Regions from separate parts of the Paenibacillus sp. FSL W7-1332 genome, predicted to be linked through region 1. Evidence: riboswitches for the same ligand, from Rfam matches in the RefSeq annotation. Region 1 holds a riboswitch; each other region holds the start of a gene.
The links. Region 1 has a riboswitch for cyclic di-AMP ahead of MKX98_RS28635 (TrkH family potassium uptake protein). Riboswitches for the same ligand answer to the same signal wherever they lie in the genome.

Region 1 (7,567 bases):
ATATTCGCATTCTCCGGCTGCGAACAGCCCCGGAATGTTCGTCATTTGGTTGTAATCGACCCACATGCCGCCCATGGAATAATGGACTGCCGGGAAGATCTTCATCGGGATTTTACGCGGATCGTCGCCCATGAATTTCTCATAGATTTCAATGATGCCGCCAAGCTTAACGTCCAGCTCTTTCGGATCTTTATGGGAGAGGTCGAGGTAGACCATGTTCTCGCCATTGATGCCAAGTCCCATATCGACGCAGACGGAGAAGATTTCACGCGTAGCGATGTCGCGCGGCACCAAGTTTCCGTAAGCTGGGTATTTCTCTTCGAGGAAGTACCATGGCTTGCCGTCTTTATAGGTCCAGATCCGTCCGCCTTCACCGCGTGCCGATTCCGACATCAAGCGGAGCTTGTCATCGCCTGGAATGGCTGTCGGGTGAATCTGGATGAACTCGCCGTTGGCATAATGAACGCCTTGCTGATAAACGGCACTGGCCGCTGTTCCCGTGTTGATCACCGAGTTGGTCGTTTTTCCGAAAATAATACCAGGACCACCGCTTGCGAGAATGACAGCTTCAGCTTTGAACGACTTGATCTCCATCGAGCGCAGATCCTGAGCAGCGATACCGCGGCACACGCCTTCGTCGTCGATGATCGCATTCAGGAACTCCCAGTTCTCATACTTGGTCACAAGACCCGCGGTTTCCCAGCGGCGAACCTGCTCATCAAGCGCATAGAGCAGCTGTTGTCCGGTCGTTGCGCCGGCAAACGCAGTCCGGTGACGCTTCGTTCCGCCAAAGCGACGGAAATCGAGCAGTCCTTCCGGCGTACGGTTAAACATAACGCCCATGCGGTCCATCAAGTGGATAATGCCCGGTGCCGCTTCGCACATCGCTTTGACCGGAGGCTGATTCGCAAGGAAGTCGCCGCCGTACACCGTATCGTCAAAATGCTCCCAAGGAGAGTCGCCCTCACCTTTCGTATTCACGGCTCCATTGATGCCGCCTTGCGCACACACGGAGTGAGAGCGTTTAACAGGTACAAGTGAGAATAGATGAACGTGAGCTCCTGCTTCTGCCGCTTTGATGGTTGCCATCAGCCCAGCGAGGCCGCCGCCCACTACAATAATATTAGATGCCATTTTTCGTTCACTCCCCTTAACTTAAGACTGTCTTAACTACATCGATCGCTGCCGTCGCCGCCTGGAATTCGGAGCCGCGGAATGCTGTCATAGCAAGAACAAACAGCACGCTCATCAATACGAACAAGCCCATGCAGATGTAAGTGGATACCTTCTGCGCGCGCGGACCGACGGTAATGCCCCAGCTGACGAGGAACGCCCACAGGCCGTTAGCGAAATGGAAGGTTGCGGAAACAACGCCGATGACGTACAGAGCAAACAGAACCGGATTGTTCATGATGCCGTGCATCGTGGCGCCCAAATCGTCATGCGTGATTTTGCCGATCATGATTTGGAAACGCGTATCGTACATATGCCAGATAACAAAAACGAACGTAATAACGCCGGTGATCCGTTGGATGGTAAAGCGGATGTTCCGTTCATAGTTGTAATTGCCCACGTTGTTATTCGCCTGGTAAGCAATGTATAACCCGTAGACGCCATGATATAGCAGTGGCAGCCAGATCAGGAACAGCTCGAGGAAAAATACCAGCGGCATGCTGTTCAAAAAATGGACCGCGCTTGCGAAGCCTTCCTTTCCACCCTCGAAAGCCTTAAAGTTGGAAATCATATGGCTGAGCAAAAATGCTCCAAGCGGTATGACACCGAGTAAAGAATGCAGCTTTCTGGAATAATACCCTTTCATCAGTTGACGTTCCCCTTTCCAATGTGCAGCGTTTTCATTTTCAATCTTTCCTATTTTCAGAACAATTACACTTACCCTGTCCGTCCTAAAGGAGGTTGTTCAAAAAGCCCGCTTTTGATCACGAAGTGAATCAGGAAGCCACTCGGCATCTAAACCGACCTTTATGAACTAGCATTAAACCGTTGCAACGACAAAAAGCTGCCGATTTCGGCAATCGTGTGAACAACTTGTGTCATGTTTCATGTTACTCCTTTTTTTCTTATAATGGAATTGCAATATAATTATTAATCGTTATAATCTATACGCATAAGCAATGTTTTGCACGCATGTCTATTTTATATAGGAGGAATTCCATGTTCGAAGAACTGGACATGTTCGCCGTCGTTGTAGAGCAATCCAGCATAAACCAGGCCTCCAAGCTGCTTAACTTGTCCCAGCCAGCCCTATCCCGGAAAATAGCCAAGCTGGAGGACCAGCTTGGGCTGCAGCTGTTCAACCGCCGGGGCAAACGGCTGGAGCTTACCTCCATCGGACAGATTGTGTACATCTTTGCCCTGGAGCAGCGGCAGCAGCAGATCAAATTCATGCAGACGTTAGCCCATTACCGGGAGGGGGATCAGATCTCGATCAACCTGGGGGCCAGCCTGACCACCCTTCAGACCACCTTGCCCCCGCTCGTTAACGCATTCATGGAGCGTCATCCCGCGGCCGAAATCAAACTGATTACCGGCAAGACCCATGAGATCGTTTCTTATGTAAGAGATAAACGCGTCGATGTCGGCATTGTCGCCTCCTCCATCAACCAGCCCGGATTAAACTGCATCCCGTTGTTTGATGACCATCTGGAGCTTGTCATCCCTTCTTCACATCCGCTGGCGGAGCTCGAGGATGTTGGAATCGAGCAGCTTCAAGGCTTGCCGATGATCATTTTCTCGACTGGAACCTGGTACCGCAAGCTGACGGATGACCTGTTCCACCGCTGGGGCATAATGCCGGATATCCGGATGGAGATCGACTCCTTCGAAGCGATCGTCAGGCTCATCCCGACCTGCAAGGCGGCCGCACTTCTGCCCAAATCCTATCTCAGGCCGCAGCTGTTATCCGACAACGGGCTTGTCGACATTCATATTCCGGCCCTCATTGAAACCCGGCGGACGACTTCGCTGATCTACGGCCAAGCTTCGGATTTAAGCAAGGCGGCCAGCCGCTGGATTGACGAAACGGAAATTCTATTCCGTAAGCTGGAGGAGGACAAAATGAAGAAAACCTGACGATATGCATGACCGTCAGGTTTTTTTCTTCTGTATTTATTTTTCGAGCATATTCACGACCTCAGACTCAAAGCGATCCACATTATCATTGGAGCCGATAACGACCATAATGTCGCCGGAGTTCACCACATCCATGGCTGTCGGCGCTACGATGATGCCGGATTGTTTATTCAGGGCCACCACGCTGACACCGTAACGAACCCTCGTATTGAGCTCGCTAAGCGTTTTTCCGTCCATGCAGTCCGTGACCGTCATCTCCACAATCAGATAGTCCTTGGATAATTCGATATAGTCAAGCAGATTGGGCGTGACAAGCTGGTGAGCTACCCGGATTCCCATATCCCGTTCCGGAAAGATCACCCGGTCGACGCCCAGCTTCTCCAGCGCCCGGCCGTGCAGCACCGAAATCGCCTTGGCAACGACCATGGCGACACCAAGCTCTTTCAACAAGATGGCGGATAAGATGCTCATCTGAATATCGTTTCCGATCGCAACAATGCCGCAGTCGAAGTTACGAATACCGAGCGATTTAAGCACCTCTTCATCGGTAGCATCCGCTACCACCGTGTGTGTCAGCAGCTCGCTCATATCCTCGACAACCTCTTCATTTCGGTCGATGCCGAGCACCTCATATCCTTGTTCCATCAGTTCAAGCGCCAGGCTGGCGCCAAATCGTCCCAAACCGATGATTGCAAATTGCTTTGGTTTCATGTCTCTCCAGTACTCCTTATCCAATAATCATTTTGCCTTCCGGATGACGATATAATTCTTTACCCTTTTTCGGCCCCAGTGCATAAGCAAGCGTCAACGGCCCCAATCGTCCTGCAAACATCGTAATGCTGATCAAAACCTTGCCGAACACCGTCAGATCGGGCGTTAGGCCCATGGAGAGACCCACCGTACCGAAGGCGGATGTCGTTTCGAATAAAATCTCCAGGAAATCCCCTTCCTCTGTCGTCGACAGAATCATCGATACGGTTAGAACGAGCAGCAGTGCCAGTAATGCAATGGTCAGTGCCTTCAGCACCCGCTCCTGGGCCAGGCGATAACGGAACATGACGATGTCTTCACGCCCGCGCATCATGGCGATGACCGCCCCCACCATAATGGTAAAGGTTGTTGTTTTGATACCACCCCCGGTTGACCCTGGGGATGCTCCGATAAACATCAGAATAACGATAAAAAATTGCGTGGCCTGTCTAAGCCCCGTAATATCTATAGTATTCGCGCCAGCTGTACGCGGCGTTACGGATTGGAATAATGCGCCGAAGAATTTTCCGCCCCAATTCAGGGAGCCGAGCGTCCTCGGATTGGTGAATTCAAAAATAAGAATGACGATAAATCCAACCAGCAGCAAGGTAGCCGTCATGGTGAGCACTACTTTGGAGTGCAAGGAAAGTCTCCGCTGTTTCCGGAAATCAATCAGATCGGATAATACGATAAAACCGATGCCGCCCGAGACGATCAAAAACATCACGACAACGTTGACTACAGGATCATAGACATACCCGGTCAAACTCCGAAAATCGCCAAACAAATCGAAACCGGCGTTGTTAAACATCGTGACCGCATGAAAAACGCCATAATAAATCGCTCGGCCGATCGGCATATCAAACGCCCAGCGGATCGATAGAATCAAGGCACCGCAGGCCTCGATGATCAGGGAGTACAGGAGTACTCTGCGAATCAGCCTTACGATTCCTTCCATCGAGGACTGATTCATCGCTTCCTGCAGAATGAGGCGATCCTTGAGCGATATGCGCCTTTTGAGAGCCAAGGCAAACAAAGTGGCCATCGTCATGAAACCGAGCCCGCCGATCTGAATCAGCAGCATGATCACGATCTGTCCGAAGGAGCTGAATGTCGTTCCTGTATCCACCACAACCAGCCCCGTTACGCAAGTTGCCGATGTCGAAGTGAACAAGGCATCGATAAATTCCAGCGGTTCACCTGTACTTGTGGATATCGGCAGCATTAACAGCGCCGTCCCGATGAAAATAATAGCCGCGAAACCAAGCACGAGAATCTGCGGCGGAGACAACCTGAGCCAGTTCAATTTAGAGTTCAATCGGTCACCTTCTTAAAAAAATCAAGAAAAAAAGACACTGGAAAACGCAGTGCCCTTTACGGTCTGGTTCCTGTGCTGCAGCCTACGAGGTTAGCTGACGGATTCGGGCATTTTCACAGGTCGCCCTATTCATTATTCTAGGAATAATGAAATTCACCCCAATTACATGGTTCCCCCATTTTCAGTACGAAATTCGGCTGGAATATTCGGTTCCTTGAAGCATGATGTGATTATAACGCAATCCGGTACGTAACCCAATGCCGTTTTTCACCCAAAAAATCTTTAAAAGAGCGCGAATTGGGCATATTCAAGAATACAAGCATGGGGTTCTCTAACGTTTTCGAAACCTTTCATTCATTTTCATCGATTTGTTTCATTATTCCGGATATTGGGATAAGCTGCTTATGACTTTCATAACTATGTTATATTGACTCTATGCGTTCTTAATCAGGCATATCGAATACCCGTGGGAGTATCAACTTTCTTAGAGGAGGAATTTCATGAATCGTGCAAGAGAGCCCTTGAAGCTGAAGCCCAATCTGAAACAGCTCATCGCGCCTGCCGCAGTCGGCCTGATTCTGTTCCTATTATTTCAGGTGTTTCCGTCGACGAATTCGGATTCTACCGAGATGGCATCTCCGAATATCATATCCAAGGAGCAGGCTCGGCAAGCGGCTTCAAGCTTTGCTCAAGAGTTTTTGCAGTTTACGGCTGCAAAAACGGATGACACGCTGGTTACATATCAATCCAAATCGGAACTTTACGGATATCTGGCGAAGGAAAAGAGACTTTCGGAATACAACAAAACCTATGAAGCCAAATATCCCTATGACGTATACCGCGTTCGCTTCAGCAAGCCGGGTGGTGGCGATGCCCTCAATGTGGACGTGCACATGCAAAATTCAGGCATCGTCGGCTTCTCGTACGATTACGCCCGCTCCAGCTATGACCGGATTGAGCTGAACAAGGGCGATGTACAAAGACAGATGCTGCTTGTGGTCGAGGACGGCATGTCATTAGCCGAGAAGCAAGCTCTTGCGGAGCCTTGGCTCCAGCGAGCGGGTTATGACCTGTCGCACCTGGAGCTGGTCACGCGGGAAGGGGAACCCCAGCTCCGGTATGTGGACCCGGATTCCAAGATCAGCGACTCCAGATTGGAGCACCGTTTCACCTTCGAGCAGGGGAAATTACGCTCCTATGAGCCATCTTTTTCGGTTCCGGCCGCCCATTCCGCCTATGTCAACAAGCAGACCCAAGATGCCACGCTGCTGACGCTTGCAGGGTATGGCCTGTTCACCCTCATCCTTGGCATTCTTGCGATTGTGTACAGCGTGAAGACCAGAGCCTACACGTCGTTTAAGCGCGGCCTCTTCCTATCGGCGCTGCTGTTTGTCATTCAGATGCTGAATACGTACAATCTGATTCCCGTTTTCAAATCCGAGGGGATGTCGCAAACCGGCATACTCGGGATGATGATCTTCTATGCGGTCTATTCGCTCATCTTCTCCGCACTGCTCTATTTCTCCCTTGTCGGGGGCAGCGGGCTATGGCTCAAAGAAGACGGGCTTAATCCATGGCCGCGCGCCAAACAACCCGGATACGGTCATTATGTGCTGGACAGCATGAAGCTGGGGTATATGTGGGCTTTCATCCTGCTTGGGGTCCAATCCATTATCTTTGTCGTTCTGGGCCTGACCTTGAATACATGGTCCACCACGGATGCCACACAATCGCCTTACAACATGCTCTATCCTTGGCTCTTCCCGCTGATGGCATGGCTGGCCGGGATATCCGAGGAGGCCGTCTATCGACTGTTCGGGATCAAAATGCTGAAAAAGATCGTCCGCAATACGTTCGTAGCCAGTTTGATCACTTCGATCATTTGGGCGCTCGGGCATACACTCTATCCGATATACCCTGTAATTTCCCGGCCCATTGAACTGGTGATCATCGGCTTGCTGTTCAGCTACATCTTTTTGAAATACGGGTATTTGGCGGCTATGTTCTCCCACGTCATCTTTAATAGCATCTTGATGGGCATTAGCCTGATCCTGCTCAAGGATACCAGCAACTTGCTGATGGGTGCGTTCTACATGGTGCTTCCGGCGATGGTCGCCTATGCGATTTACCGTTTCAATCCAACAAAAAAAGAGAAGCCGTATGTCACGACTCCTCCTCACGAAGTGCCTTAAGAATTTCCGTTGCTAATTTCTCACCGATTGAAAGGGGCTTGAAGTCTTCGACTGAAGCCTCTTTTATTTTTTTGACTGAGCCAAAATGCTTTAACAGCAGCTTGCGGCGCTTCTCTCCAATGCCCGGGATGGAATCCAGCTTGGAGGATACCATCGATTTGCCGCGCTGTTCGCGGTGGAAAGAAATCGCAAACCGGTGAACCTCATCCTGAATGCG
Region 2 (7,567 bases), 240 kb from region 1:
TTGAAATGCTGAAAGACCATGCCGACATTGCAGCGCATCCGTTGCAAATGCTTTTCATTGGCCCGAACCAGCTTGCCCTTCTCTTCCATATGCCAGAGCAGCTCACCATCAACCTCGATGGTTCCCTCGGTGGGTTCTTCCAGCGTCATCAGCATCCGGCCCATCGTTGTTTTGCCCGATCCGCTTGGACCGATCACAGCCACCTTTTCTCCAGGCTGCATCTCCAGATCGATGCCTTTAAGCACCTGTAGATCACCAAACGACTTGGTCACGCCGGTATATTTCACAATCGGCTTTGTACCCGTAGCGGTAACGGGATTTCCCTCCTGCTGCGGCACCTTCGACGCTTCCGCCTGCTCATCGATCACAACGGCATTCAATTGATTCCCTCCTTTTATTTTCCACGCTGCAGATTCATGCGTTTTTCCAGCCTTTGCACAAGCAATGAGGCGATATAACTGATGACCAGGAACAGAATCCCGACCATCGTATACGGTTCAAATGCACGGAACGACTGCGACACGATATTTTTGGCCGTCAGCATCATCTCCACAAGCGTTATGGCGCATAGAATCGGCGTCTCTTTAAACATAACAATCAAATAATTACCCAGTACCGGAATGATCGGCGGCACCGCTTGCGGCAGGATAATACTTCGCCAGGTTTGGGCTTTCGTGTAATTCAGTGCTGTGGCAGCCTCCCATTGTCCCTTCGGCACTCCCTCGATTCCGGATCGGTACACCTCGGACAGATATGTGCTGTAATGCAGCCCGAGACCGATCACCCCGGCATAGAAGGCCGGAATGGAGATTCCGGTAAGAAGCGGCAGGCTGTAATACAGGAAGAAGACCTGCACCAGCAGCGGTGTATTGCGAATGAATTCGATCATTCCTTTGGTTATTAGTGACAGCACCTTAAACCGACTCCGCGCTGCAAAAGCAAGCAGCAATCCGATGATCAATGCCACCGCGAAAGCGCAGATCGTCACCCATACCGTCATTTTTAATGCACTCAAGAGCTGGGGCAGGATATCCCATACATAGTTCCAATCCCACATGACTATAACCTCCCCGCTGTCCATTTACGCTCCAGCAGTCGAACTGCCAGCGAAACGAGCGTAGCAATGACAAAATACATGAGGAGCAGCAGCACCAGAATCTCGGTCGTCCAGGAGATGTAATTATTGCGGAGCACCATCGCCTGATACGTTAAATCCGCCATCGTGATGAAATAAACCAGTGAGGTGGATTTGATGAGCTCCACAAGCTGATTCCCGAAAGGGGGAAGCATTCGCAGGGACGCTTGAGGCAATATGACATTCCACAGTCTTTGCCAAGGCTTCAGATTAAGCGCTACAGCGGCTTCCCATTGTCCTTTCGGAACGGCCAACACGGCGCTGCGAACGATTTCCGAGCCGTATGCGCCGAAGTTCAGCCCGATCGCGAGGATCGCAGCCAGCATTTTCGGAAGCTCGACGCCGATGAACGGAAGGGCGAAATACAACCAGAACAGCTGCACCAGCAAGGAGGTCCCCCGAAAGACTTCCACGTACCCGGCTGTCAACGTGCGAATGATCCACAGCTTCGACAGTCGGCATAACCCGGCTGCAAAGGACATCACGACCGCAAGAATGGCTGAAAAGAAAGCAACTACAATCGTGATCTCCGCCCCTTTCAACAGCGTAGGGAGAAAATCAATCCACGAATTCGGCATGCTATTCCCCGCAAAGGGCAGCGGCCGTCATCTCGCCCGGGAGCTCTTCTTCTGTGAACCCGAACTTCTGCAAAATTTCCAGCAGCTCGCCCGACTCCTTCATTTTTTGAAGCTCCGCATTATAAGCCTCCTGGAACTCGGTATCCGCTTGGCGGAAAGCCGTAGCTCCATAACCGCGAACGCTTTCGCCGTCGATGATCGGCTGCTCGAAATCAGCCACGCGTTCGATGCTGTCGTCGCTGGCCGAATCCAGCATCGCCTGCAGGGACGGCCCCGTCATGGTAATTGCATGCACCCGGTCTGCCTGAAGGGCGCTAATGGCCGAGGCTTGATCGGGGACCTGCACAATCCGGTCCGTAGGAATACCGGACTTTTCCATGTAGCCGATTTCGACCGCACCGGTCATAACGGCGACTTTAGCTTGGTCATGATTGGCAATATCCTCATAACTTCCGAGTCCCAGCGGATTCCCTTGCTTCACCGCAATGGCTTCCCCGATGCTGTACTCCGGATTAGCAAACAATACGGCAGAGCAGCGATCCGGATTAATGAACATGCCTGCGGTAATTAGATCAAACCGCTCGGCCTGCAGTCCGGCAACCAGCGATCCGAATTCCGTAAGCTCTCCCCTCATTTCCTTGATGCCAAGCCGCTCCAAAATAACCCTCGCAATCTCAACCGCTTCTCCTGTCAGCTCCCCGTTGGCCTCTTTATAGGCATAAGGCTTCTCATTCGCAAATCCCACGGTGATATACCCCTGCTCAATGGCTTGCTCCAATGTACTCCCTTTGTCGCCGCAAGCCGCAAGCGACACCCCCATAATCAATGACAACATCAGTACAACCACTCTCTTCAAAACTTCCCACAACCTTTCATTATGACTTTGGTATTCTTAAAAATGGCATGTTGAAATTATCCATGTTAACACATATGTTAACTAGGATTTAAGCATATTCAGATACCTTGCATGGGTCGGACCTTCAGGGAAGATGATTCATCCATCTCCTTCCACGCTTAAACCCAATGCCATCTGACCGATTTAATTGGTTTTGGTTAAACATTTGCAGGCCTTGCCCCTCCTCTTTAGCAGAATACAAAAAGACCACCAAACAGGGGATCTAGACATAGCTCCGCCAGCAGGGGGTCAAAAAATAGAGAAAAGGCCCCTAAAGAGAATTAAGGGCCTTTGTTATGAACATCCATTATGTATGCAAGACCCATCCACTGCTGACGAGGTTAGCTGACGGACTCGGGTAAGATGGTACCCTACACTCGTGATTCCAAGTGACTCGCCCCTGATGAAACTGGTTCCCCCGCTTTCCGGAAAATGTATGCCGGAAACTAAGCGTGTGTCCATGATAAAGGGAACTTCAGGAAAAGTCAAACCCCTTTAACCGCTTTTTCTGGAAATTCAGAGGCGGAAGTTCCGCTCTTCCAGGGCCTATGACAAGCATGAAAAATGCCTCATTCAAGCCTCTCCCCCAACGATGTAGTAATTTTATTCCAGTCTCATTTTTCGCTATATAGCAGGCATTTGCCATGCCTCCCTTACTCATTCATGTGGTGGATCGTTTATGCCATGAATTACATTCGGATTGTGAAAGCTTTCCCCACACATTTACGGCGTAAATACAGCGCAAATTTTTTTTTGAACCGCTGCGTACCGAGCCTATGAATATCGTAGGGAAATCCGAAATTCATCCTATAGTTTTGCTATTCGTCAATAGATGAATGCCTCCGAGGCTAGCGTACATTCTGGAAATTATAGGTGTTTATCTATCATTTATGCGCTATTAACCCATGCCGTACCGAGAGTATTTGCGTAGTATAGAACAAATCTAAAGGAGGTGCTTCATTTGGAACGTTCTTCTAGAAAGAGAAAATTGTGTGCTCTTAAAAAAATAGAGAAAAAAGTCATTCATGCGAAGAAAAAGCATTGCCCGTCTCATGGTCATGGTGATCATAAAGGCCACGGAGGTCGTAAAGACCATGCTTGTATTGTTAAAAAGCGTCGATGCCCAAAAGCTATCCGTGGACCTGTAGGTCCTCAGGGTCCTATCGGACCGGTTGGACCGGTCGGACCTATCGGGCCTGTGGGACCTGCCGGACCGACAACTGGTATTGCAGGACCTGCTGGACCTGCTGGACCTGTCGGGCCTGTCGGACCTGCGGGACCTACTGGAGCTACTGGAGCTACTGGGGCAACAGGGGCTACAGGAGCAGCCGCCGGAGGAGCCATCATCCCATTCGCATCCGGCATACCGCTTGCTCTGACCACCGTTTTAGGCGGATTAGTCGGATCCGTTGGTCTCGTAGGATTTGGTAACTCGGCCAATACGTTTACGCTGGCTGGCGGTACGATTGACCTCACTGGAGCCGCTGGAACTCTGCTTAACATGGCGTTTAACACGCCACGAGCCGGTACCATCACTGGCATCTCCGCTACCTTTAGCACTACTGTGGCGCTTTCCCTGCTGGGAACTACCGTTACAATTACAGCACAACTGTACAGTGCGCCGGCTACAAGCAACATTTTCGCACCGGTACCAGGCGCTCTTGTTACGCTTGCTCCGCCTCTTACGGGCGTTCTCGCTCTCGGTACGGTAAGCAACGGCTTCGTAGAAGGCCTGGCTATTCCGGTGCCGGCCAATACACGCCTGTTAATGGTATTCTCGGCAACCGCAGCTGGCGCAACACTTGTCACTGCAGTGGCAGGTTACGGCAGCGCTGGTGTCAGCATTATATAAGTTTCGTTTTCCACCTGCAACAAAAAGCCCCGATTTTATATCGGGGCTTTGCTTTATTTACACGGCTGTATATCCGCCATCCACCAGCAAGCTCGTGCCTGTAATGAAGGACGCATCTTCACTGGCGAGGAACAACACGGCTTTGGCTACTTCTTCCGGCTGTCCCAAGCGGCCCATCGGATGAAGGCCGACCAGGTGCTGGGTGATCGCTTCCGTTCTTCCCTGAATAAGAGGAGTATCGATATATCCCGGACATACGGCATTAACCCGGATCCCTTTAGGAGCATAATCTGCGCTCATCGACTGGGTTAACAGCTTAACGCCTCCCTTAGCGGAAGCATAGGCGGTAACGCCCGCTTTTCCGACATGGCTATGGATTGAGCCGCAGTTTACGATCGCCCCTCCGGTTCCTTGGGATAACATTTGCTGGATTACATATTTATCGCACAGGAACACTCCTGTCAGATTAATATCAATCGTTCTTTGCCAGTTGTCCATCGACAACTGATCGGCAGGAGCATCATGAGCAATGCCTGCATTGGCGAACAATACATCGACACGGCCAAAATGCTCAACCGTCTGCTTCACCATATTTGCAACTTCCTGTTCTTGGGTTACATCCGTTTTAACGAACAGCGTTTCAAAGCCTGCCCCTCTTAATTCATCGGAAACTGCTTGTCCCCGGTCCGAATAATCCGCGATAACAACCTTGGCTCCCTCTTCCACAAAAAGCCTTACCGCTGCTTCGCCGATCCCGCTGGCGCCTCCCGTTACAATGACAACCTTGGATTCAAACTTCATTTGTCGACCACTCCTATTTTGTGAATTCATCATATCAGCCCCACATTCATGTAGAGTTTGCATACTTCAGGCATGATATTCCACAAGCCCCTTTTCTTTCTTAAACCTACGTAGTATCGAATGACGGCATATGAATTCATAACTTGATATTCGCTGCGTCCTAACCTTTTTATCCGCCCGTCCGTTGTTATACCGGCCACTCGATCGTAAACATCTCTCCCAGTGCAGAATAGATGTTTCCCGCCATACGGCTGACAGGCTTCAACTTGGCAGCGTCAATCCGGCCTTGCTCGTATAGCTCCTCCGAAACATGAAAGCGGACTACGCGGGCAATCAGCAGATCGGCAGCAGGCAGCTGATCCGCGCCATTCAACGTGACCACCTGCTCCAGCACGCATTCCATGCGAATCTTGGATTCCAGAACGCCGGGAACCTTAACAACCTCGCTTACGACGGGGGTTAGTTTGGTTCGGTCAAGCTCACTCTCGTCCGGAGGCAGGTTCGCCGCCGTTTCATTCACGGCCTCAACGTTGTCTTCGTCCACGATGTGGATGACAAGCTCGCCGCTTTGCATGGCATTTCTCGCTGTATCCTTCGCCGTGCCGTTCTTCCGTTGAACGGAAACGGACAGCATGGGCGGATTGCTCGTCAGAATGGAGAAATAACTGAACGGCGCGGCATTCAGCACACCTTCCTCCGATAATGTCGTAACAAAAGCGATCGGCCGCGGAACAACGCTCCCGATCAGCAGCTTGTAGATGTCCCGTTCGCTTTGAGTATTCGGGTCTATGGATATCACTTGAGTTGCCCCTCTCCTGTATTTTTGACTTCTATAGGCTCCAGACCTTCCTCAATACGGGATCGCTCCGGTTCAAACCAGGCAGGAAGTTTCAATTGCTCCCCCAGCGAGTCCAGATCTTCATCCACCGTAAAACCGGGCGGATCGGTTGCGATCTCAAACAAGATTCCCCCTCGTTCCCTGAAATATAACGATCTGAAAAAGTTGCGATTCTTAATCTCTGTTGGCAAAAAGCCAAGTTGTTTCACCCATTCAAGCCAATTGCCGTGCTCCTCATCATCTTGAGCACGCCATGCAATATGATGGGTCGTTCCAGCGCCTCCGGCTCCCAAAGGGATATCCCGCATCGGCAAATCAATCACGTTGCCGAAGGGCCCGGCTGACTGAAACCGTGCATAATTAACGTCCTCTCCCATGAAGGTCAGTCCCATGACCTGCTCCAGCGCCTTCTTCGTTTCCTCCCATTTGCTGCTGAACAGGACCGCGCCGCCAAACCCTTTGATCGCCGTATCCGGAGTAATACCGTCCACAGACCAGCCGTTATTCGGCCCTTCCTCCCTCTCAACCAGCTCAAGAGAAAGTCCATCGCGATCGGAGAACTGAAGATAATGCTCGTTAAACCGAAATGCTTTCATGACAGAAACGCCAAAGCTCCGCAGCCGCTGTTCCCAATAAGGCAGGGCACCTTCAGGGACAACAAATGTTGTATACCCAACCTGCCCTCCTCCACGTATCCCTCTTCGTGAAGCAGAAGACGGAAAGAAGGTGATAATGGTCCCCGGATGCCCCTCCTCATCCCCGAAATACAAATGGTAAACCTCAGGCGTATCGAAATTGACCGTCTTCTTGACCATTCTGAGCCCAAGCACACCCGTATAAAAATCAACATTTTTCTGCGGATCCTGCGCATAAGCGGTAATATGATGAATGCCTGCCGTTTGTAATGCCATATCCATCAACTCCTCATCGTTTCGTGTCCATACCGAGGTTTCCCTACATGATTTTCGGTTCGTATGATATACATAATCTTTAATTTTAATATCTTTAATTAAAGATTATATTTTTTTCATACCATTGTCAAGCGGCCCTTCACATCCAGGACAGACAAAAAGCCGCCAAGAACGATTCCACGCTCTTAGGCGGCTCCAGTATGCAGCTTCGGCCACATGTCTATCCCGCGTTTATGCTTTTTGCCATTTTTCCTTAAAGAACAGCTGATACACTCTGGTTACGATAATCTTAATGATCATGTAAATCGGTACCACCAGCAGAATCCCTATAATTCCGCCCAGATCCTGTCCCACCAGAACCAGGATAATGATCGTAATAGGGTGAATTGCCAGTTGTTTGCCGAAGATATACGGACCGATCAAGTTATCCTGAATCTGCTGGGCTGCCAGAATGACAACAAGCGACCAGATCGCCGTCCCCGGGGATTGGATGAACCCGATGATCACAATCGGGATCGAGGAAAGAATAGCTCCAATAAACGGTATGAAATTCGCAA
Region 3 (7,567 bases), 2.2 Mb from region 1:
ACGACGAGAAATCTACAGGAGAACTCGAGGCAAGTGCGGCTTTAGACACGAAACCCTATTTGGACATATTAAGGTACGGCATTTATCGTAAGGAGGGAAAAGAGTGAAAATAAAGTTGCTCACCATCGGAACAAGGGGAGATGTACAGCCGTTCATTGCCCTTGCCCGAGGTCTCCAGAACAACGGACATGACGTGGTTATATGCACATCGCAGGATTTCGAAGGCTTCGTTCGAGGGCATGGTGTCGGTTTCGCGCCAATACAGGCAAATATTATGAAACTAGCCCAATCTGCAGAAGGGAAACGCATGCTGGGCAGCAATCCCTTCGAGATTATGAAGCAGATGAAAAAGCTTATATATCCTATGATGCAGCAAATGCTCGATGACCTGTGGACCGCTTCTCAAGATGCGGACTGCCTCATCTACCATCCCAAAGCATTCGCTGGATATGATATTGCCCAAAAGCTGAATATTCCCGTATTTGCGGCCCATCCAATTCCGATCATTGCACCGACAGGCGCTTTCACCAATCCCATTTTACCTTTCACCTTCAGGAATCGATGGTTAAATGAAAAAAGCTATCATCTCAACCGTTTCATGCTGTTATCCTTCAAAAAATTGTTGAATACATGGAGAAGAGATACGTTACATTTACCTCCACGAAGTCTATTCTCCGATGATCTGCACGTAAATGGACGCGATATTCCGGTGCTTTACGGTTGCAGTCCTTCGATTATTCCATTTGATCCGAAATGGAAGGATCGCGTCTGTATGGAGGGGTTTTGGTTTCTGGAAGATACCGATTGGGACCCACCAAGGGAGTTGGAGTCTTTTATCGCGTCAGGATCCCCGCCAATTGTTATCAGTTATAGCAGCATGCCTCTAAAGCATCCGGACCATGTGCTCGAGATGACTATGCAGGCTTTACGACAAACGGGGCAACGCGGCATCATTCTGGTTGGCTGGAGTGGAATGCAAGTATCCGGTAATGGGGCCGAGAACATCCTGTGTATACAGGAAGCACCGCATGCATGGCTGTTTCCGCGAGCTGCAGGCGTTATTCATCATGGTGGAGCAGGGACGACAGCGGCCGTTTTGAGAGCAGGTAAGCCGATGACCATATCCCCGTTCAATGCGGATCAACCCTTCTGGGCCAAGCGTATGTATGAGCTAGGTGTATCGACAAAGCCGATTCCTGAAAAATCAATGTCAGTAGCCAGTTTGGCTGAGCGAATAGCGGAGCTAACCAGTCATTCAACATTGACAGCCAATGTAATGGCACTGTCAGATAAAATTTCAGAGGAGAGAGGTGTTGATCGAACTGTAGATTTTATTGAGAGACGGCTACACCATCACTTTTGAGAGAATTCCTTTAACAAGGGATATGTGTCCAAAAGTTAAGGTGTTAATGGACAAGAAAATTCTTGATTGGGAACCCTGAGTTACCCAATCAAGATATGATCTTCCGCATAACCAATTTTGGATGTGCGTTTTTTCTGAGCCAATGCGTAAGCCAGTGTTAAGGGACCCAGACGACCGGCAAACATCGTTATCGTTACAATGACTTTCCCTACGGGGGACAATTCACTTGTCAATCCCATCGACAAACCGGTGGTGCTAAATGCTGATGTCGCTTCAAACAACACTTCCAAGAAGTGTTCTTCGAGCATACCTTCGGAGATGGTCAGCAACAGGGAAACGCCCAGCACGACCACCAAAGAACTCATGACAACCGCCAGGGCGCGCATGACGGTTTCTCCTGCTATTTTGCGTTTGAAGGCATGGATTTGACCGCCCCCGCGAAAGGTTTGAATCGTAGCTAGGATGAGTACAACAAGCGTATTGATCTTAATACCGCCGCCTGTTCCTCCGGAAGCAGCACCGATGAACATCAGAATAATAATGAAAAACTGAGAAGCCGCCAGCATGCTACCGATATCTATCGTGTTAAACCCCGAGCTTCGAGGCGTTATGCCTTGGAAAAAAGCAGCCAGCACTTGTTCGCTTTCGCTCAATTGGCCAAAGGTTGACGGATTCCAGCTCTCTAAAAAGTATATAAATAGAAAACCGAGCAGGGACAGCGTTCCTGTTCCGACTAGGACAACCTTGGAGTGAAGCGAAAGCTTCTTCCATGAACGTTTTTGGAATACATCCACAATGACGATATAGCCGAGGCCTCCAATGATAAATAGCAGGACAATCGTAATATTGACGATCGGATCGCCGACAAAGGGAGAAAGGCTGTCAGACCACAGGGCAAATCCGGCATTGTTGAATGCCGAAACGGAATGGAAAAGTGCGTAGTAGGCTGCCTGTCCCCACCCGACGTCCTGTTGCCAACGGAGCGTAAGGACAATCGTAGCCAAGGCTTCAAACGCGAATGCAATGAGTACCATATACATGGATAATTTAACCAAACCTTGTGCCGAGGTCGAATGCGTGGTTTGCTGAATAATCATTCGTTGCTTCAAGCCAATCCTTTTCCCCAGAACAATGGCAACCATAACGCCAAAGGTCATAAAGCCGAGCCCGCCAATTTGAATCAAGATCATGATAATGACTTGTCCAAAAGTTGAAAAAACACTACCGGTATCCAAGACAACGAGCCCGTTTACGCATATTGCTGAGGTGGCTGTAAATAAAGCATCCAGCAGACCAATTGACCTCCCGGTGGAGGAAGAGTAGGGCAGCGCGAGCAATGTGGTCCCGATTATTATTAAAGTGAAAAAGACAAGCATGACGAGTTGAGGGGGACTCATATTTTTTTTAAGCTTGTTGATAAACAACTCCATTGTGTCAGGAGCGGAATGTTGTGTATTTCGATCTTTTGAATTCATAAATGTTCTTCTCACAAGTTCCACCCCCATTCTTTATTGATCGCCGGGTTAATCAAAGAATTTTCTGTTTTGGAAAAAAGACGACTCTACCACTTTTCCGTGACTTATTTTCAAATATTGGATCTCGTGGTCTGTTTTTATTTTCAGCAAGCCGGTGTCAAAATCGGTATTTAACTCTTTGAAAAATAGACCTTCGGCTATTGGATCGCCCCCGGATTCCTTACCGCCAAGCAGATAATGAGAACCCTCCCTGAACACAGTGACTCGAATTCCCCGTTCATGGGTGTCAGTCATTTGATCATCCATCCTTTGAACCGCTACAATGTGCAAATCCGTTTCGCCGATCTGGTTTAGGAGTTCGTTGACAAACGAACCACGCGTAATTTCTTGCCACCGCGTTTGACCGGATTGTCCGATGATTAGCTGGGTAATTTGATGATTCTTGGCGGTTTCCGCTATGATTTCCGAAGCTTTGCGATCTTCATTCGTTTTGACAATGAAGGTTGCCCCATACTCGTCGCATTTCATTTGCCACTCAGCCATATACCTTTCTTGTGCCTGATCTAACTCATCTTCACGCAAGGGTATAACGCTCAACACAAACAGGGGACACTGAAGAAGTCTGGCTAATTCGCCACCTCGACGGATGAGACGTTCTCCGTTTGGACCGTAATACACGCATACCAGTATCTTTTCATTGTTAAGCAGAATAATCATTCCTTTCTTTTCTAAACACAACAGCTTTAACAAAAAAGGCCTGGAGGCAGAGAAAAATCTGCTTCTAGGCCTTGGCTGTACGGATCATGGACAAGTCAAAGTAGTAAGAGTGTTCTTTCCCAAGACGCTGACGAGGTTAGCTGTCGGATTCGGGATTGAGAGTTCCCGTTCCTTCTTATCCAGAAAGAATTCACCCCTAAAGCTTAGTCGCTTTGTTGGTTCCCCCGTTCCTCATAGAGGATTAAGCATTCATGCGTATGAAATTTATCGTAATAAATATTATGCTAAAACATGCTGAAAGTAAACAGTTAGCGATCAGTCAACAACATCATATCATTGGATTGCAGCAAAAATTATGCTTTGCTATGGTATATACTACGCAAAGAAGTCTACGGGGTTTCATGGTCTGTCGTATCTGAAAGGGGAAAATAGGATGGCTAAAGGCAAATCGGAGCCGCTAAAATCATTAAAACAGTTTAACCTATCATCTTCACGTCTGATCCTTCTTGGTTTCGCCGCACCGATTGTAATCGGCGCGATCTTGTTAGCCTTGCCCATATCATCGTCATCAGGTGAAGGTGTAGGTTGGTTAAACGCTTTGTTCACCTCAACATCTGCAGTGTGCGTAACCGGATTGGCCGTAGTGGATACAGGAACCGACTTTTCCCTTTTTGGTCAAATCATGATCATGTGCCTGATTCAAGTCGGCGGTCTTGGTTTCATGACCTTCGGAGTTTTGATCGCCGTTGTGCTTGGAAAGAAAATTGGACTGAAAAATCGACTGCTCCTCCAAGAATCCACTAACGCATTATCAACGCAAGGCGTAGTGAGGCTATCGCTAGGTATTTTTCTGATTGCGCTCATTATCGAGTTCGTCGGAGCAGCCTTGTTAATTGTTCGTTGGGAGGAGGAACTGGGCTTGGGGCAAGCTATTTATTATGGGGTGTTCCACTCCATCTCATCATTTAATAACGCTGGCTTCAGTCTTTGGTCAGACAGTTTGAGCCGGTATGTGGGAGACCCGCTGGTCAACATCGTCATCACCCTGCTTTTTATCATTGGTGGGCTTGGATTTACTGTTGTTCTGGACTTATGGAAGCATAGAAGGTGGAATAAGCTGTCCCTTCATTCAAGAATCGTTTTGTCGACTTCAGCATGTCTATGTTTAGCCGGGTTTATCGTAATTTTCATTATTGAGTTGTTCAACTCCCGTACGTTCGGCTCTTTGAGCTGGGGAGAGCGAGTATGGGCGGCTTATTTTCAAGGCGTGGTGACTCGTACGGCCGGGTTTAATACCATCGACATAGCCGCGATGATGACGACTTCTCAGTTTTTCATGATTTTCCTCATGTTTATCGGTGCTTCCTCCGGATCCACGGGAGGCGGGATCAAAACCAATACATTTGCCGTGCTGTTATTCACATTGATTAGTATTATTAAGGGGAAGCAGGACGTGCAGTTGTTAAATCGACGCATCCCCCAATCGATTATCCTCCGATCCATAGCCGTCATGGTGATCTCAGTGAGCGTTGTGATTGTTGCTACATTCTTGTTAACCATAAGCGAGCATAGCTTGCAAAAGGACTTTATGGAAGTTCTGTTCGAAGTGACCTCAGCCTTCGGCACCGTTGGCCTATCGATGGGATTGACGCCTGAGCTGTCTCCTTTTGGTAAAGGAGTCATCATTTTGACCATGTACATCGGCAGACTCGGCCCCTTAACGCTGGCCTTCGCGCTGTCGCAAAGAGTAGTCAAACAAAAGTACCGGTTGCCTGAAGAGAAAGTGCTTATTGGTTAAGAGTGGTCGATCTGCAAATCGGGATACGAAAAAATAAGGTTCAGCTGGAGTCGTTTAATTCGATCTCCGGGGCTGAACCTTATACTCGTTTTATGTTCTGTTTTGCTTATACGGAGGGTTCTTACATATCTGCCCCGTCTTTTTCCTTCACGGGGCTGGCTAATCCAAACTTCTTAACCAAAGGTTTGATGGTTAACCCCTGAACGAGAAGTGAGAAAAGGACAACGCTAAAGGTGAGAACGAGTATATCATCGCGTTCGTCGAAGGTTGGGGGCAAGCTTAAGGCGAGAGCGATTGACAAGCTGCCCTTTAACCCTCCCCAATTCAAAACCACCTTCCATGAAGATGGGAAGGATTTCAGGAAGTACAAGCTTACGTAGACGGCCAATGTTCTTCCGAGTAGAACGATAAGAATGGCTGCTCCGATTAACGCCCACTTGTCCGCGAAGTTAATATGCTTGATTTCTAGACCGATCATTAAAAAAATCAATGAATTTGCGATTAACGTGATGACGTCCCAGAACGAATTAATATTCATCTTGGTTGTATCCGACATCCCGATGCGCGCTCCGTAACTGCCAAAAATCAAGCCGCCCACGACAACGGCAATGACGCCAGATACATGGAAATGTTCGGCAATAAAGAAACTTCCGAAGAACAGGAGCATGGAGAAAGCTATCTCCAGCGGATAATCATCATAGAAGCGAATGAGCTGTGAGAACAGATATCCTAACACGCCTCCAACAGCGATACCGCCAATACTAAACTTCAAAAAGAGCAATACACCGCTGCCTATTCCCGCCCAACCCATTTCCATGTACGTGAGCAAATAAACAGAGGAGATCTGAAATAACACAACGGCAATTCCGTCATTAAACAGCGACTCCCCTTCGATGATGGTTACAATTTTCTTCGGTACGCCTAATGATTTGAAGATGGAGATGACACTGATCGGGTCCGTGGCACTCATCAATGCTGCAAAGGTAAATGCAACAATCAAAGGCAATCCCATAAACCCATACATGGCTAGAGCTATAAGAAGGAAAGAGAGCAAGGTGCCGCCAAACGCGAGGGCAATCACCGGCTTTCCTTGTTTACGAAGATGCGAGAACGGAAGCTTTAATGTTGCATCTCCAAGAAGGATAGGAAGGAACAGGGAGATAATGATTGCCTGAAACACATTCGATTGGGTTATAAACGATTCGGCTTCATCCAACACAGGCACATGGATCAAACCAAGCAGCAGGCCTACAATAACAAGTGCAATAGAGTAGGGCTGATTCATTTTTTTGGCTATCGAGATAACACCCATCGATATCGCAAGCAAAATCAGCAACTGCACGAAAACCTCATTAAAATGATGCATACGGCACCCCTCATCAAAGGATTAAATCTCCATTTATTGTAACCTAAAGACTCCCTAACACCAAATATATTGACATATGGGGATTTAGGGAGTACTTTTATGAATATAAAATAAAATTATTCACAGGATCACAAACGGCCTGATTAAGGATGTGATATGCAACATGCCCAAAAAATTCTCGGATGAAGAACGTGAATGGATACGCCAAAAACTGCTGACGGAGGCACGCCATCATTTCGAAACGGCGGGCCTTCGCAAAACGAGTGTTGAAGATCTGACGAAGGCCGCCGGCATTGCCCAAGGCTCGTTCTACATGTTTTTCGGATCGAAAGAGGAATTATATTATGAACTGATTCTGGAGGAGGAGCAGCGAATTCGCAATGCCGTTCTTGATTTATTCCCTCCTGAAGAGGTCTGCAGTAAGGAAAGCATTAAACGGTTTCTCTTATATTCACTGAGGATGATGGACGAGAGCCCAATGCTTCGCCAGATGATGGATCGCGGGGAGATGGAGTTGTTGTTCAGGAAATTGCCGAAAGACTTGCTGGAGCGTAACTTTACGGAGGATCAAGACGCGCTCTTGCCTGTGATTACGGCTTGGCAGAAGGCTGGCATTTTACCTGGTACGGCACCCGAATCCATCGTGGGCATGATCAGATCCTTGGCACTGCTTACGCTGCACCAAAAAGAGATTGGAGAGGAGCAATTTACATCTACGATCGAATTGCTAGTCGAGTTATTATCTGCCGGCATGCTTGCGGTGTCTAATGCGCCGAAGGGAGATGGAGCGTTGTGATCGAAGTAAGAGGGCTTCATTACACGTATCCGAATCGAAAAGAGCCCACCCT
Region 4 (7,567 bases), 1.8 Mb from region 1:
ATCCCATGACGTTCAGAACATTCATGCTCGGTATGGCAGCTGCAAACATCGCGGGAATGATGGCAAAATATTTGGCGACATCGTTCGCGACGCTGAACGTGGTCAGCGCGCCACGCGTCATTAGCAGCTGCTTGCCGATGGCAACCACCTCGATAATCTTCGAGGGATCCGAATCCAGATCCACCATATTGGCCGCTTCCTTGGCTGCGGTGGTACCGCTGTTCATCGCCAGCCCCACATCGGCCTGGGCCAGCGCCGGGGCGTCGTTCGTACCGTCACCAGTCATCGCAACCAGCTTGCCTTCGGCTTGTTCTCGGCGGATGACGGCAATCTTATCCTCGGGCTTGCTCTCGGCGATATAATCATCGACACCTGCTTCTTTGGCAATCGTCGCTGCGGTAAGCGGATTGTCGCCCGTGCACATAATCGTCTTGATGCCCATCCGGCGCAGCTGATCAAACCTTTCCTTCATGCCCGGCTTCACGGTATCCTTCAAGTAGATTAGACCATAGATGCGGTTATCCACGGCAACAGCGAGCGGGGTTCCGCCCTCTGTCGCGATGGCATCAGCGTTTGGCGTCAAATCCGAAGGGATGGAGCCTCCTTGCGACAGCACCCAAGCTTTGACGGCATCTACCGCACCCTTGCGGACTTTTCGCCCATCCTTAAGGTCCATCCCACTCATCCGGGTCTCTGCCTTAAATTCGATGAAATCCGCCTCGGCCGTCATGCTTGCATCTGCTTCGAGACCTTCCTGCTTCAGCAGCTCCAGCACGGAACGTCCTTCCGGCGTTTCATCCAGCAGCGAGCTCACGCCCGCCCATTGCGAAAGCGATGCATGCGATTCGCCGCCGACGGGAATTAACCGGCTGGCCATCCGGTTCCCGAACGTAATGGTACCCGTCTTATCCAGAATCATCGTATTGATGTCGCCGGCAGCCTCCACCGCCTTGCCCGACATCGCCAGCACATTGAACTGCGTCACCCGGTCCATGCCGGCAATCCCGATTGCCGACAGCAATCCCCCGATCGTGGTCGGGATGAGACATACCAGCAGCGAGATCAGCACCGGAACGGACAGTTCGATGCCAAGATACTTCGCAATCGGAGCGAGCGTAACGACAACGATCAGGAATATCAGCGTTAAGACGATCAACAGCGTATTCAGCGCAATTTCATTCGGCGTCTTCTGGCGAGAGGCTCCTTCAACAAGCGAGATCATCCGGTCGATAAACGATTCCCCGGGATCGCTCGTAATCCGGACGCGGATCGTATCGCTGACAACCCGCGTCCCCCCGGTGACCGAGCTGAAATCGCCGCCGGCTTCTTTAATGACGGGGGCGGACTCGCCGGTAATCGCCGATTCGTCAACGGACGCAAGGCCCGCAATGACTTCCCCGTCCCCGGGAATCATCTCGCCCTGCGTGACGATCACGATATCTCCTTTGCGAAGATCCGTGGACGGCACGGATTGTACCCCTCCGTTCTCCATCACTTTACGTGCCGTCATTTCCTGCTTCGACTGCTTAAGGGAATCGGCCTGCGCCTTTCCCCGTCCTTCGGCAAGCGCCTCTGCGAAGTTTGCAAACAGCAGCGTCAACAGCAGAATGACAAATACCGCCACATTAAATCCGATACTGCCCTCTGTTCCGAAATAGGATGGAAATAACGTCATCAACAGAACAACCAGCGTCCCGGCCTCCACAACAAACATGACCGGATTTCTCATCATCAGGACGGGATTCAGCTTCGTGAGGCTGTCCTTCAGCGCCTGACGGACCATCTCTTGGGACATCGCTTTTTTTCTCGTATTATTCATGGAAATAGGCCACCTTTTCTATTAACGGATCGTCAGATGCTCAGCAATCGGACCGAGCACAAGTACTGGCAAGAAGGTCAATGCACCGATAATCAGAACCGTCGCGATCAGAATGCCGGCAAACAGCTTATTATCTGTCCGGAACGTTCCGAGCGTCTCGGGAACCCATTGCTTCCGCATCAACGAGCCGCCCACTGCCAGCAAGGCGATCATCGAAATGTAACGTCCGAATAGCATGACCAGTCCGGTTGTCACGTTCCAGAACGGCGTGTTATCCGACAGTCCCTCAAATCCGGAACCGTTATTGGCTGCGGAAGACGTGTATTCGTACAATACCTGCGAGATGCCATGAAAGCCCGCATGGGCAATGCCCGCCTGCCCCGCATCCGTCATCAGCGCAAGTGCGGTCGGAGCCAGAATGATCAATGGATGCACCAGGATAACAACCGCAATTAGCTTCATCTCCCGCGCCTCTATTTTTCTCCCTAGAAATTCGGGTGTTCGGCCAACCATAAGACCAGCCAGGAATACTGCCAATATCGCATACATGAGCATGTTCATCAGCCCGACGCCTTTTCCGCCAAAAACGGAGTTCAGCATCATCAGGGATAGCGGCGTAATCCCGCCAAGCGGCGTGAGCGTATCATGCATGTTGTTGACCGACCCGGTCGTGGCCGCAGTCGTCACCGTGGTGAACAGGGAGGACTGGGCGATCCCGAACCGGACCTCCTTGCCCTCCATGCTGCCTTGGGAGGTATCCATGCCCAGCCGGTTCAGCGCCGGATTGCCGTTCGTTTCAGCCGCATAGTTCAAGGACAGGAATCCGATAAACAAGGTCATCATTACCGAGAAAATAATCCAGCCCTGCTTACGGCTCTTCGCGAACAAACCAAATGTGTAAGGAAGCGCCGCCCCGAGGCTCCACATGCACAGGATCTCGATCACATTGGTCAGCGGGGACGGGTTCTCGAACGGATGCGCCGAGTTGGCCCCCATAAACCCGCCCCCATTGGTGCCCAGATGCTTGATCGATTCCAGCGCAGCCACCGGTCCCACCGCTATTTGCTGCTCGCTTCCTTGAAGCGTCGTGACGCTGAGCGTAGGCTGCAAAGTCTGCGGCACCTGCAGCGCAACCAGTACCATCGCAATGATAAATGCGGCCGGGATAAACACCCGGGTGTGGGCTTTGACGAAATCTTCAAAAAAGTTGCCGACGGTTGTACCCTTGCTGGTCACCGCCCGGATAAACGCAATCGCCACGCATAGCCCGGTCGCCGCGGACGCGAACATCATCATCGTAATGACGGCCATCTGGGCCATATAGGATAATCCCGACTCCCCGCTGTAATGCTGGAGATTCGTATTCGTCATAAAGCTGATGATCGTATTGAACGACAAGGTCGATTCCATATTGTCGATACCGTTCGGGTTGAAGGGCAATACTCTCTGTATCCGCAGAATCAAATACCCCGCCGCGACGAGCACGATATTCGTTATCACAAAGCTGACGGCATACCCTTTCCATGTCATTCCCTTGCGTTCTTTGAACCCAATCAGTGCGAAGATCGGTTTCTCCAACCAGGAGAACCATTTATCCGTTCCATTCCCCTCATTGCGAAACACCTGATATAGATAAGTTCCGAGCGGCTTTACCAGCAGCACCAGAACGAGTATAACGATGGCAATTTGTAAAATGCCCATGACGAATGCCTTCCTCCTTCAGCTGTTTCCCTAGAATTTTTCAGGATGAATCAGCGCGTAAATCAAATATAGAAAAATAAAGAGCGTGCATATTAAAATGATCATCACAACTAATCCACCTCCGGTTCCGAAACCACGCGTCCGCACCAGAACATAAACAGCATGAGCAGTCCGTAGGTTCCTCCCAAGATAAGCACCATATATAAATCCTGCATGAATACAACCTCCTAAAACCTCATGGTCACATCAGCCAAGACGCTTAGCTGACAATGGATGAAATCAGGAAGGATACCTGATGATGGTTCGTATGAAGCACCACATCGGCACCCAGTCCCTTGTATATCAATCGTGGATTGCTGGAATGGGTAATCACATAAATCGACTCCGTCGTCCATGTCCGGCAGATCCGTAAATAGCGGCAGCACAGGTTCAAGCTGCTCTCGAACAAATACACCTTGCTGACGGGAAACTCGGGAATGATCCAGGTTTGTTCATCCCTTGTATCGATAACAATCATGTTGGTGCAGCCTAGTTCCCGCAGCCTCTCCTGCTCAACCCGGTTGTTGGCTATGGCCGCAAACGAAATGTCCATATAGATCAACTGGCGGATAAATTCTTCCCCGGCCTTGTTAGGCGCGGATACCAGGATAAACTCCTGCGGTTTCTCCATCTTTATTTCTCCTCCTAAAAAGTTCAGAAAGAGAAGACAACAACAAAGAAGCCTGGGGAAAGAGAAGAACTCTTCCCGCAGGCTTCTTCATCAGAACACGGTGAAATACACCGTGGCCCAAGTCCACGACAATCGTTGCCTCTCTCGATACGCTTACGAGGTTAGCTGACGGATTCGGGCGTGAGAGTCGCCCTACCCATAGACCGTTATCTTGTCCATGGGATTCACCCCTGAGAGATCAAGTTTATCTCCCGACTGGTTCCCCCGTTCCTTTTCCATTCAAGGACTCAGCGAAAATTAAAAACGAGTAGCATGTTATTCTATTAGCGATTGACTAACATTCAGGCCCGGCAAAACAGCACAGCATCAGGTTCGAGCGGTGAGAGTCGCATCATCCTGCATTTCCAGCGAAGGCCCATGGTGCCCTCGCCCGAGATTCGATCCATAAAGAACCCGGCAGCTCCCACACAGCCTTTAGGTCTTCATGGAACGGCTGCCCGTATGCCTGCTGCCGATGTCCGTCAATTCATAGTTCGTATCATACGTCCGGCCTTACAGGAAGTAAATGTGAGCAGAAACACGTGGGGCGTTATGTCGAACAGGATCTGTCCGGTTTCGCTCCATTATCTCTTGAATCCTGCTCTATACTATGTATTTCTCTTGTTTTCTTGTATTTATCGCAATCTATCGAGATACCGAGATTTTGCCATGATAATAGATGACACAACCGAATGTACGCGTTTTCTTTTACGGTTTTCATCGATTTTCGGAATGTATCCGTCCAATATGGCCATTTACTTTTAGATTCCTCCGGCGTATGATTCATCCATCATTCGAAACACTCGTTTACGCTGAGCTCCCGAGCCTTAAGCGAAGCGGCCACTGTAGCAGGGCCACTAACGATAAATAGGCCTGGAGAGCGGGGTTACTCTGCTCATCAGGCCTTTTTGCCGTGCATATAACATTCCTATAAAGGAGCGCAGATCATGACGAAACTCATCGAGGCCGCACTGGCTCCCGTCATCGAAACCGCATCGCCTGCATTAAATGCAGAGCTCATCCGCTGCATGGAGATATTTCGTTTCGACCGGGGCTCGGCTGAACGCTTTATCCCCTGGAGCGACCGAGATTGGAACTGCGGGTTGTTCAAAATCAGCTGCAAAGACGCGGCCGGGTATGCCGAATATGCCCTGCCAAGCACAAGAGAATTCGCGGATCTGATCCGCTGGGCATCCGTCTTTACGAGGCTGAGAGGTATGCCCGTGACCGAGGCCATTCGCTATGCCCAGAAGCAGCAGCAGTGGGGATCCGCACGAATGCAGCTCGCCGTATCGGCCCTCGCCGATCTGGAGGCCAATCTGCAACAGCACATCACCCGTATGCGGTTAGGCAGCCTGCCGCTGGAGCGTTCCTTCCTGATGGACTGCTCGGAGGCATATTATTCCTTCTAGGACAGCTGCTAGAAAGAGCTACCGTTCTCTCTCCATTGCAATTGGTTGTTTTCCCCCCGCTCACTTGAACATATTCTTGAGCACCATCATCAGGTTGGCCGGCTTCTCTGCCAGCCGCCGGGTGAAATACGGGTACCACATCGTTCCGTAGGGCATATAACACCGGATACGGTAGCCGTCCTGTGCCAGGGCAGCCTGATCGTTCATCCTCAGTCCGTACAGCATCTGAAATTCATAGTCCTGTTTGTCTATGCGGCTCTGCTCGGCAAACACCTTCACCCAGTCGATGATGTTGTCGTCGTGCGAAGCAATCGCGACGTAGGCTCCCTGATCAAAATGCATTTTGATCAACTTCTTATAGTTGTCAATGACCTCCCGCTTCTGCTGAAAGGCGATGGTTCCCGGCTCTTTGTACGCCCCCTTGACCAACCGCAGATTTACGCCGGCATGCATCAAATTCTTGACGTCCTCCTCCGTACGGAACAAGTAGGCTTGCATTACGGTCCCCACGTTGGTCAGCCCCTCCTTATGGAGCCGCAGCGTCATATCAATCGTCGCCTGGGTGTACGGCGAATCCTCCATATCCAGACGAACGAAATTGCGGTGCTCTTTCGCCTTTTTCACCACCATTTTGATGTTCTCGTACGCCTTCTCCAGATCCAGCGCCATGCCCATCTGCGTCGGTTTCAGCGATACGTTCGACTGCACTCCACGCCTCGCGATCCCTTCCACCAGCTTCAAATATTCCTCCCGATACCCGGCTGCTTCGTCCAGCGTCCGGATGCCCTCCCCCAGATGGTCCAGCGTGACAAGAATGCCCTTCGCGTTCAGCCTCTCGATTTCATCCAGCGCCTCATCCAAGGTATCGCCGGCAATGAATCGGCCCGCCAATTTCCGGCCGTACTTGATCGACAACCATTTCACGAGTTTATTGCTGGACACCGTCAGGATCACTTTGCGGTAAAGCTCGGTTCCGTCCATGCGCGCGCCCCCTCTGCAAGGTAAACCAAAAATGCACTCTATCTAACTCATATGCAAAAATCATGACGGCATGCAGGAAGACATACATATCTTACATAGAGGTTTTCACCAGGAGTTCCTAACCATGCCACCATGACGCATTCGCAGCTGGACCATTGGCCAGAAGCTTCGATTCATATCATGTTAAGGAGGGGCCTCCCCATGCGAGCATCTTTTCGGAACGAACCATTTATGGACTTCAACAACGAATGGAACAACAAGTTATACGACGCGGCGTTATCCGGGGTCGAAGCCGAGCTTGGCCAATCGTACCCGCTGGTCATCGGCGGTGCCAAAATCCATACGGAGCGCACCGCAAATTCGGTCAATCCGGCGCGCAAACGCCAAGTCATCGGCGTCGTGTCCCAGGCGGATACCGAGCTTGCCGAACAAGCCATTCAGACGGCAGCGCGTACCTTTGAGACGTGGAAGCACACCGAGCCGAGCGAACGGGCACGCTATCTGTTCAAAGCCGCGGCGATCATGCGGCGGCGCAAGCTCGAGTTCTCCGCGCTCATGACTCTCGAAGCCGGCAAGACGCGTGCCGAAGCCGACGCCGATACGGCCGAGGCGATCGATTTCATGGAATTCTATGCACGCGAAATGCAGCGCCTGAGCGCGCCCCAGCCGCTGACGGTCCACGAGGAGGAAGAGAATCATCTCTATTACATCCCGCTTGGCGTCGGCATCGTCATTCCGCCGTGGAACTTCCCGCTCGCGATTATGGCCGGCATGACAACGGCTGCCATCGTCTCCGGCAACACCGTTGTGCTGAAGCCAGCCAGCACCACCCCGGTCATAGCCGCTAAATTCGTAGAGCTACTGGAAGAGGTCAGCCTGCCTCCGGGCGTCGTTAATTTCCTGCCTGGCCCGGGTCAGGAAGTGGGCGACTATTTGGTGGATCAC

Region 2: it holds a riboswitch for cyclic di-AMP, as region 1 does, so the genes downstream of both, ehuB (ectoine/hydroxyectoine ABC transporter substrate-binding protein EhuB) here and MKX98_RS28635 (TrkH family potassium uptake protein) in region 1, are expected to answer to the same signal.
Region 3: it holds a riboswitch for cyclic di-AMP, as region 1 does, so the genes downstream of both, MKX98_RS18530 (universal stress protein) here and MKX98_RS28635 (TrkH family potassium uptake protein) in region 1, are expected to answer to the same signal.
Region 4: it holds a riboswitch for cyclic di-AMP, as region 1 does, so the genes downstream of both, MKX98_RS02395 (hypothetical protein) here and MKX98_RS28635 (TrkH family potassium uptake protein) in region 1, are expected to answer to the same signal.

Annotation. Positions count from the first base shown of each region.
Region 1 covers NZ_CP150209.1:6,306,286-6,313,852, forward strand. The annotation lists gene sdhA (succinate dehydrogenase flavoprotein subunit) at 1-1,134, opposite strand, end outside; gene MKX98_RS28620 (succinate dehydrogenase cytochrome b558 subunit) at 1,151-1,819, opposite strand; gene MKX98_RS28625 (LysR family transcriptional regulator) at 2,173-3,090, shown strand; gene MKX98_RS28630 (TrkA family potassium uptake protein) at 3,127-3,801, opposite strand; gene MKX98_RS28635 (TrkH family potassium uptake protein) at 3,818-5,158, opposite strand; cyclic di-AMP (ydaO/yuaA leader) riboswitch at 5,223-5,367, opposite strand; gene MKX98_RS28640 (type II CAAX endopeptidase family protein) at 5,659-7,350, shown strand; gene uvrC (excinuclease ABC subunit UvrC) at 7,322-7,567, opposite strand, start outside.
Region 2 covers NZ_CP150209.1:6,547,453-6,555,019, forward strand. The annotation lists gene ehuA (ectoine/hydroxyectoine ABC transporter ATP-binding protein EhuA) at 1-380, opposite strand, end outside; gene ehuD (ectoine/hydroxyectoine ABC transporter permease subunit EhuD) at 395-1,057, opposite strand; gene ehuC (ectoine/hydroxyectoine ABC transporter permease subunit EhuC) at 1,060-1,713, opposite strand; gene ehuB (ectoine/hydroxyectoine ABC transporter substrate-binding protein EhuB) at 1,715-2,548, opposite strand; cyclic di-AMP (ydaO/yuaA leader) riboswitch at 2,926-3,071, opposite strand; gene MKX98_RS29850 (hypothetical protein) at 3,634-3,756, shown strand; gene MKX98_RS29855 (exosporium glycoprotein BclB-related protein) at 3,807-4,460, shown strand; gene MKX98_RS29860 (SDR family NAD(P)-dependent oxidoreductase) at 4,518-5,261, opposite strand; gene MKX98_RS29865 (flavin reductase family protein) at 5,449-6,060, opposite strand; gene MKX98_RS29870 (ring-cleaving dioxygenase) at 6,057-7,010, opposite strand; gene MKX98_RS29875 (AI-2E family transporter) at 7,242-7,567, opposite strand, start outside.
Region 3 covers NZ_CP150209.1:4,153,352-4,160,918, reverse strand. The annotation lists gene MKX98_RS18545 (TetR/AcrR family transcriptional regulator) at 1-107, shown strand, start outside; gene MKX98_RS18540 (glycosyltransferase) at 104-1,363, shown strand; gene MKX98_RS18535 (TrkH family potassium uptake protein) at 1,444-2,739, opposite strand; gene MKX98_RS18530 (universal stress protein) at 2,887-3,588, opposite strand; cyclic di-AMP (ydaO/yuaA leader) riboswitch at 3,666-3,813, opposite strand; gene MKX98_RS18525 (TrkH family potassium uptake protein) at 3,989-5,353, shown strand; gene MKX98_RS18520 (cation:proton antiporter) at 5,475-6,719, opposite strand; gene MKX98_RS18515 (TetR/AcrR family transcriptional regulator) at 6,883-7,515, shown strand; gene MKX98_RS18510 (ABC transporter ATP-binding protein) at 7,512-7,567, shown strand, end outside.
Region 4 covers NZ_CP150209.1:559,360-566,926, reverse strand. The annotation lists gene kdpB (potassium-transporting ATPase subunit KdpB) at 1-1,819, opposite strand, end outside; gene kdpA (potassium-transporting ATPase subunit KdpA) at 1,841-3,520, opposite strand; gene MKX98_RS02395 (hypothetical protein) at 3,780-4,190, opposite strand; cyclic di-AMP (ydaO/yuaA leader) riboswitch at 4,325-4,493, opposite strand; gene MKX98_RS02390 (hypothetical protein) at 5,177-5,641, shown strand; gene MKX98_RS02385 (proline dehydrogenase family protein) at 5,702-6,622, opposite strand; gene pruA (L-glutamate gamma-semialdehyde dehydrogenase) at 6,824-7,567, shown strand, end outside.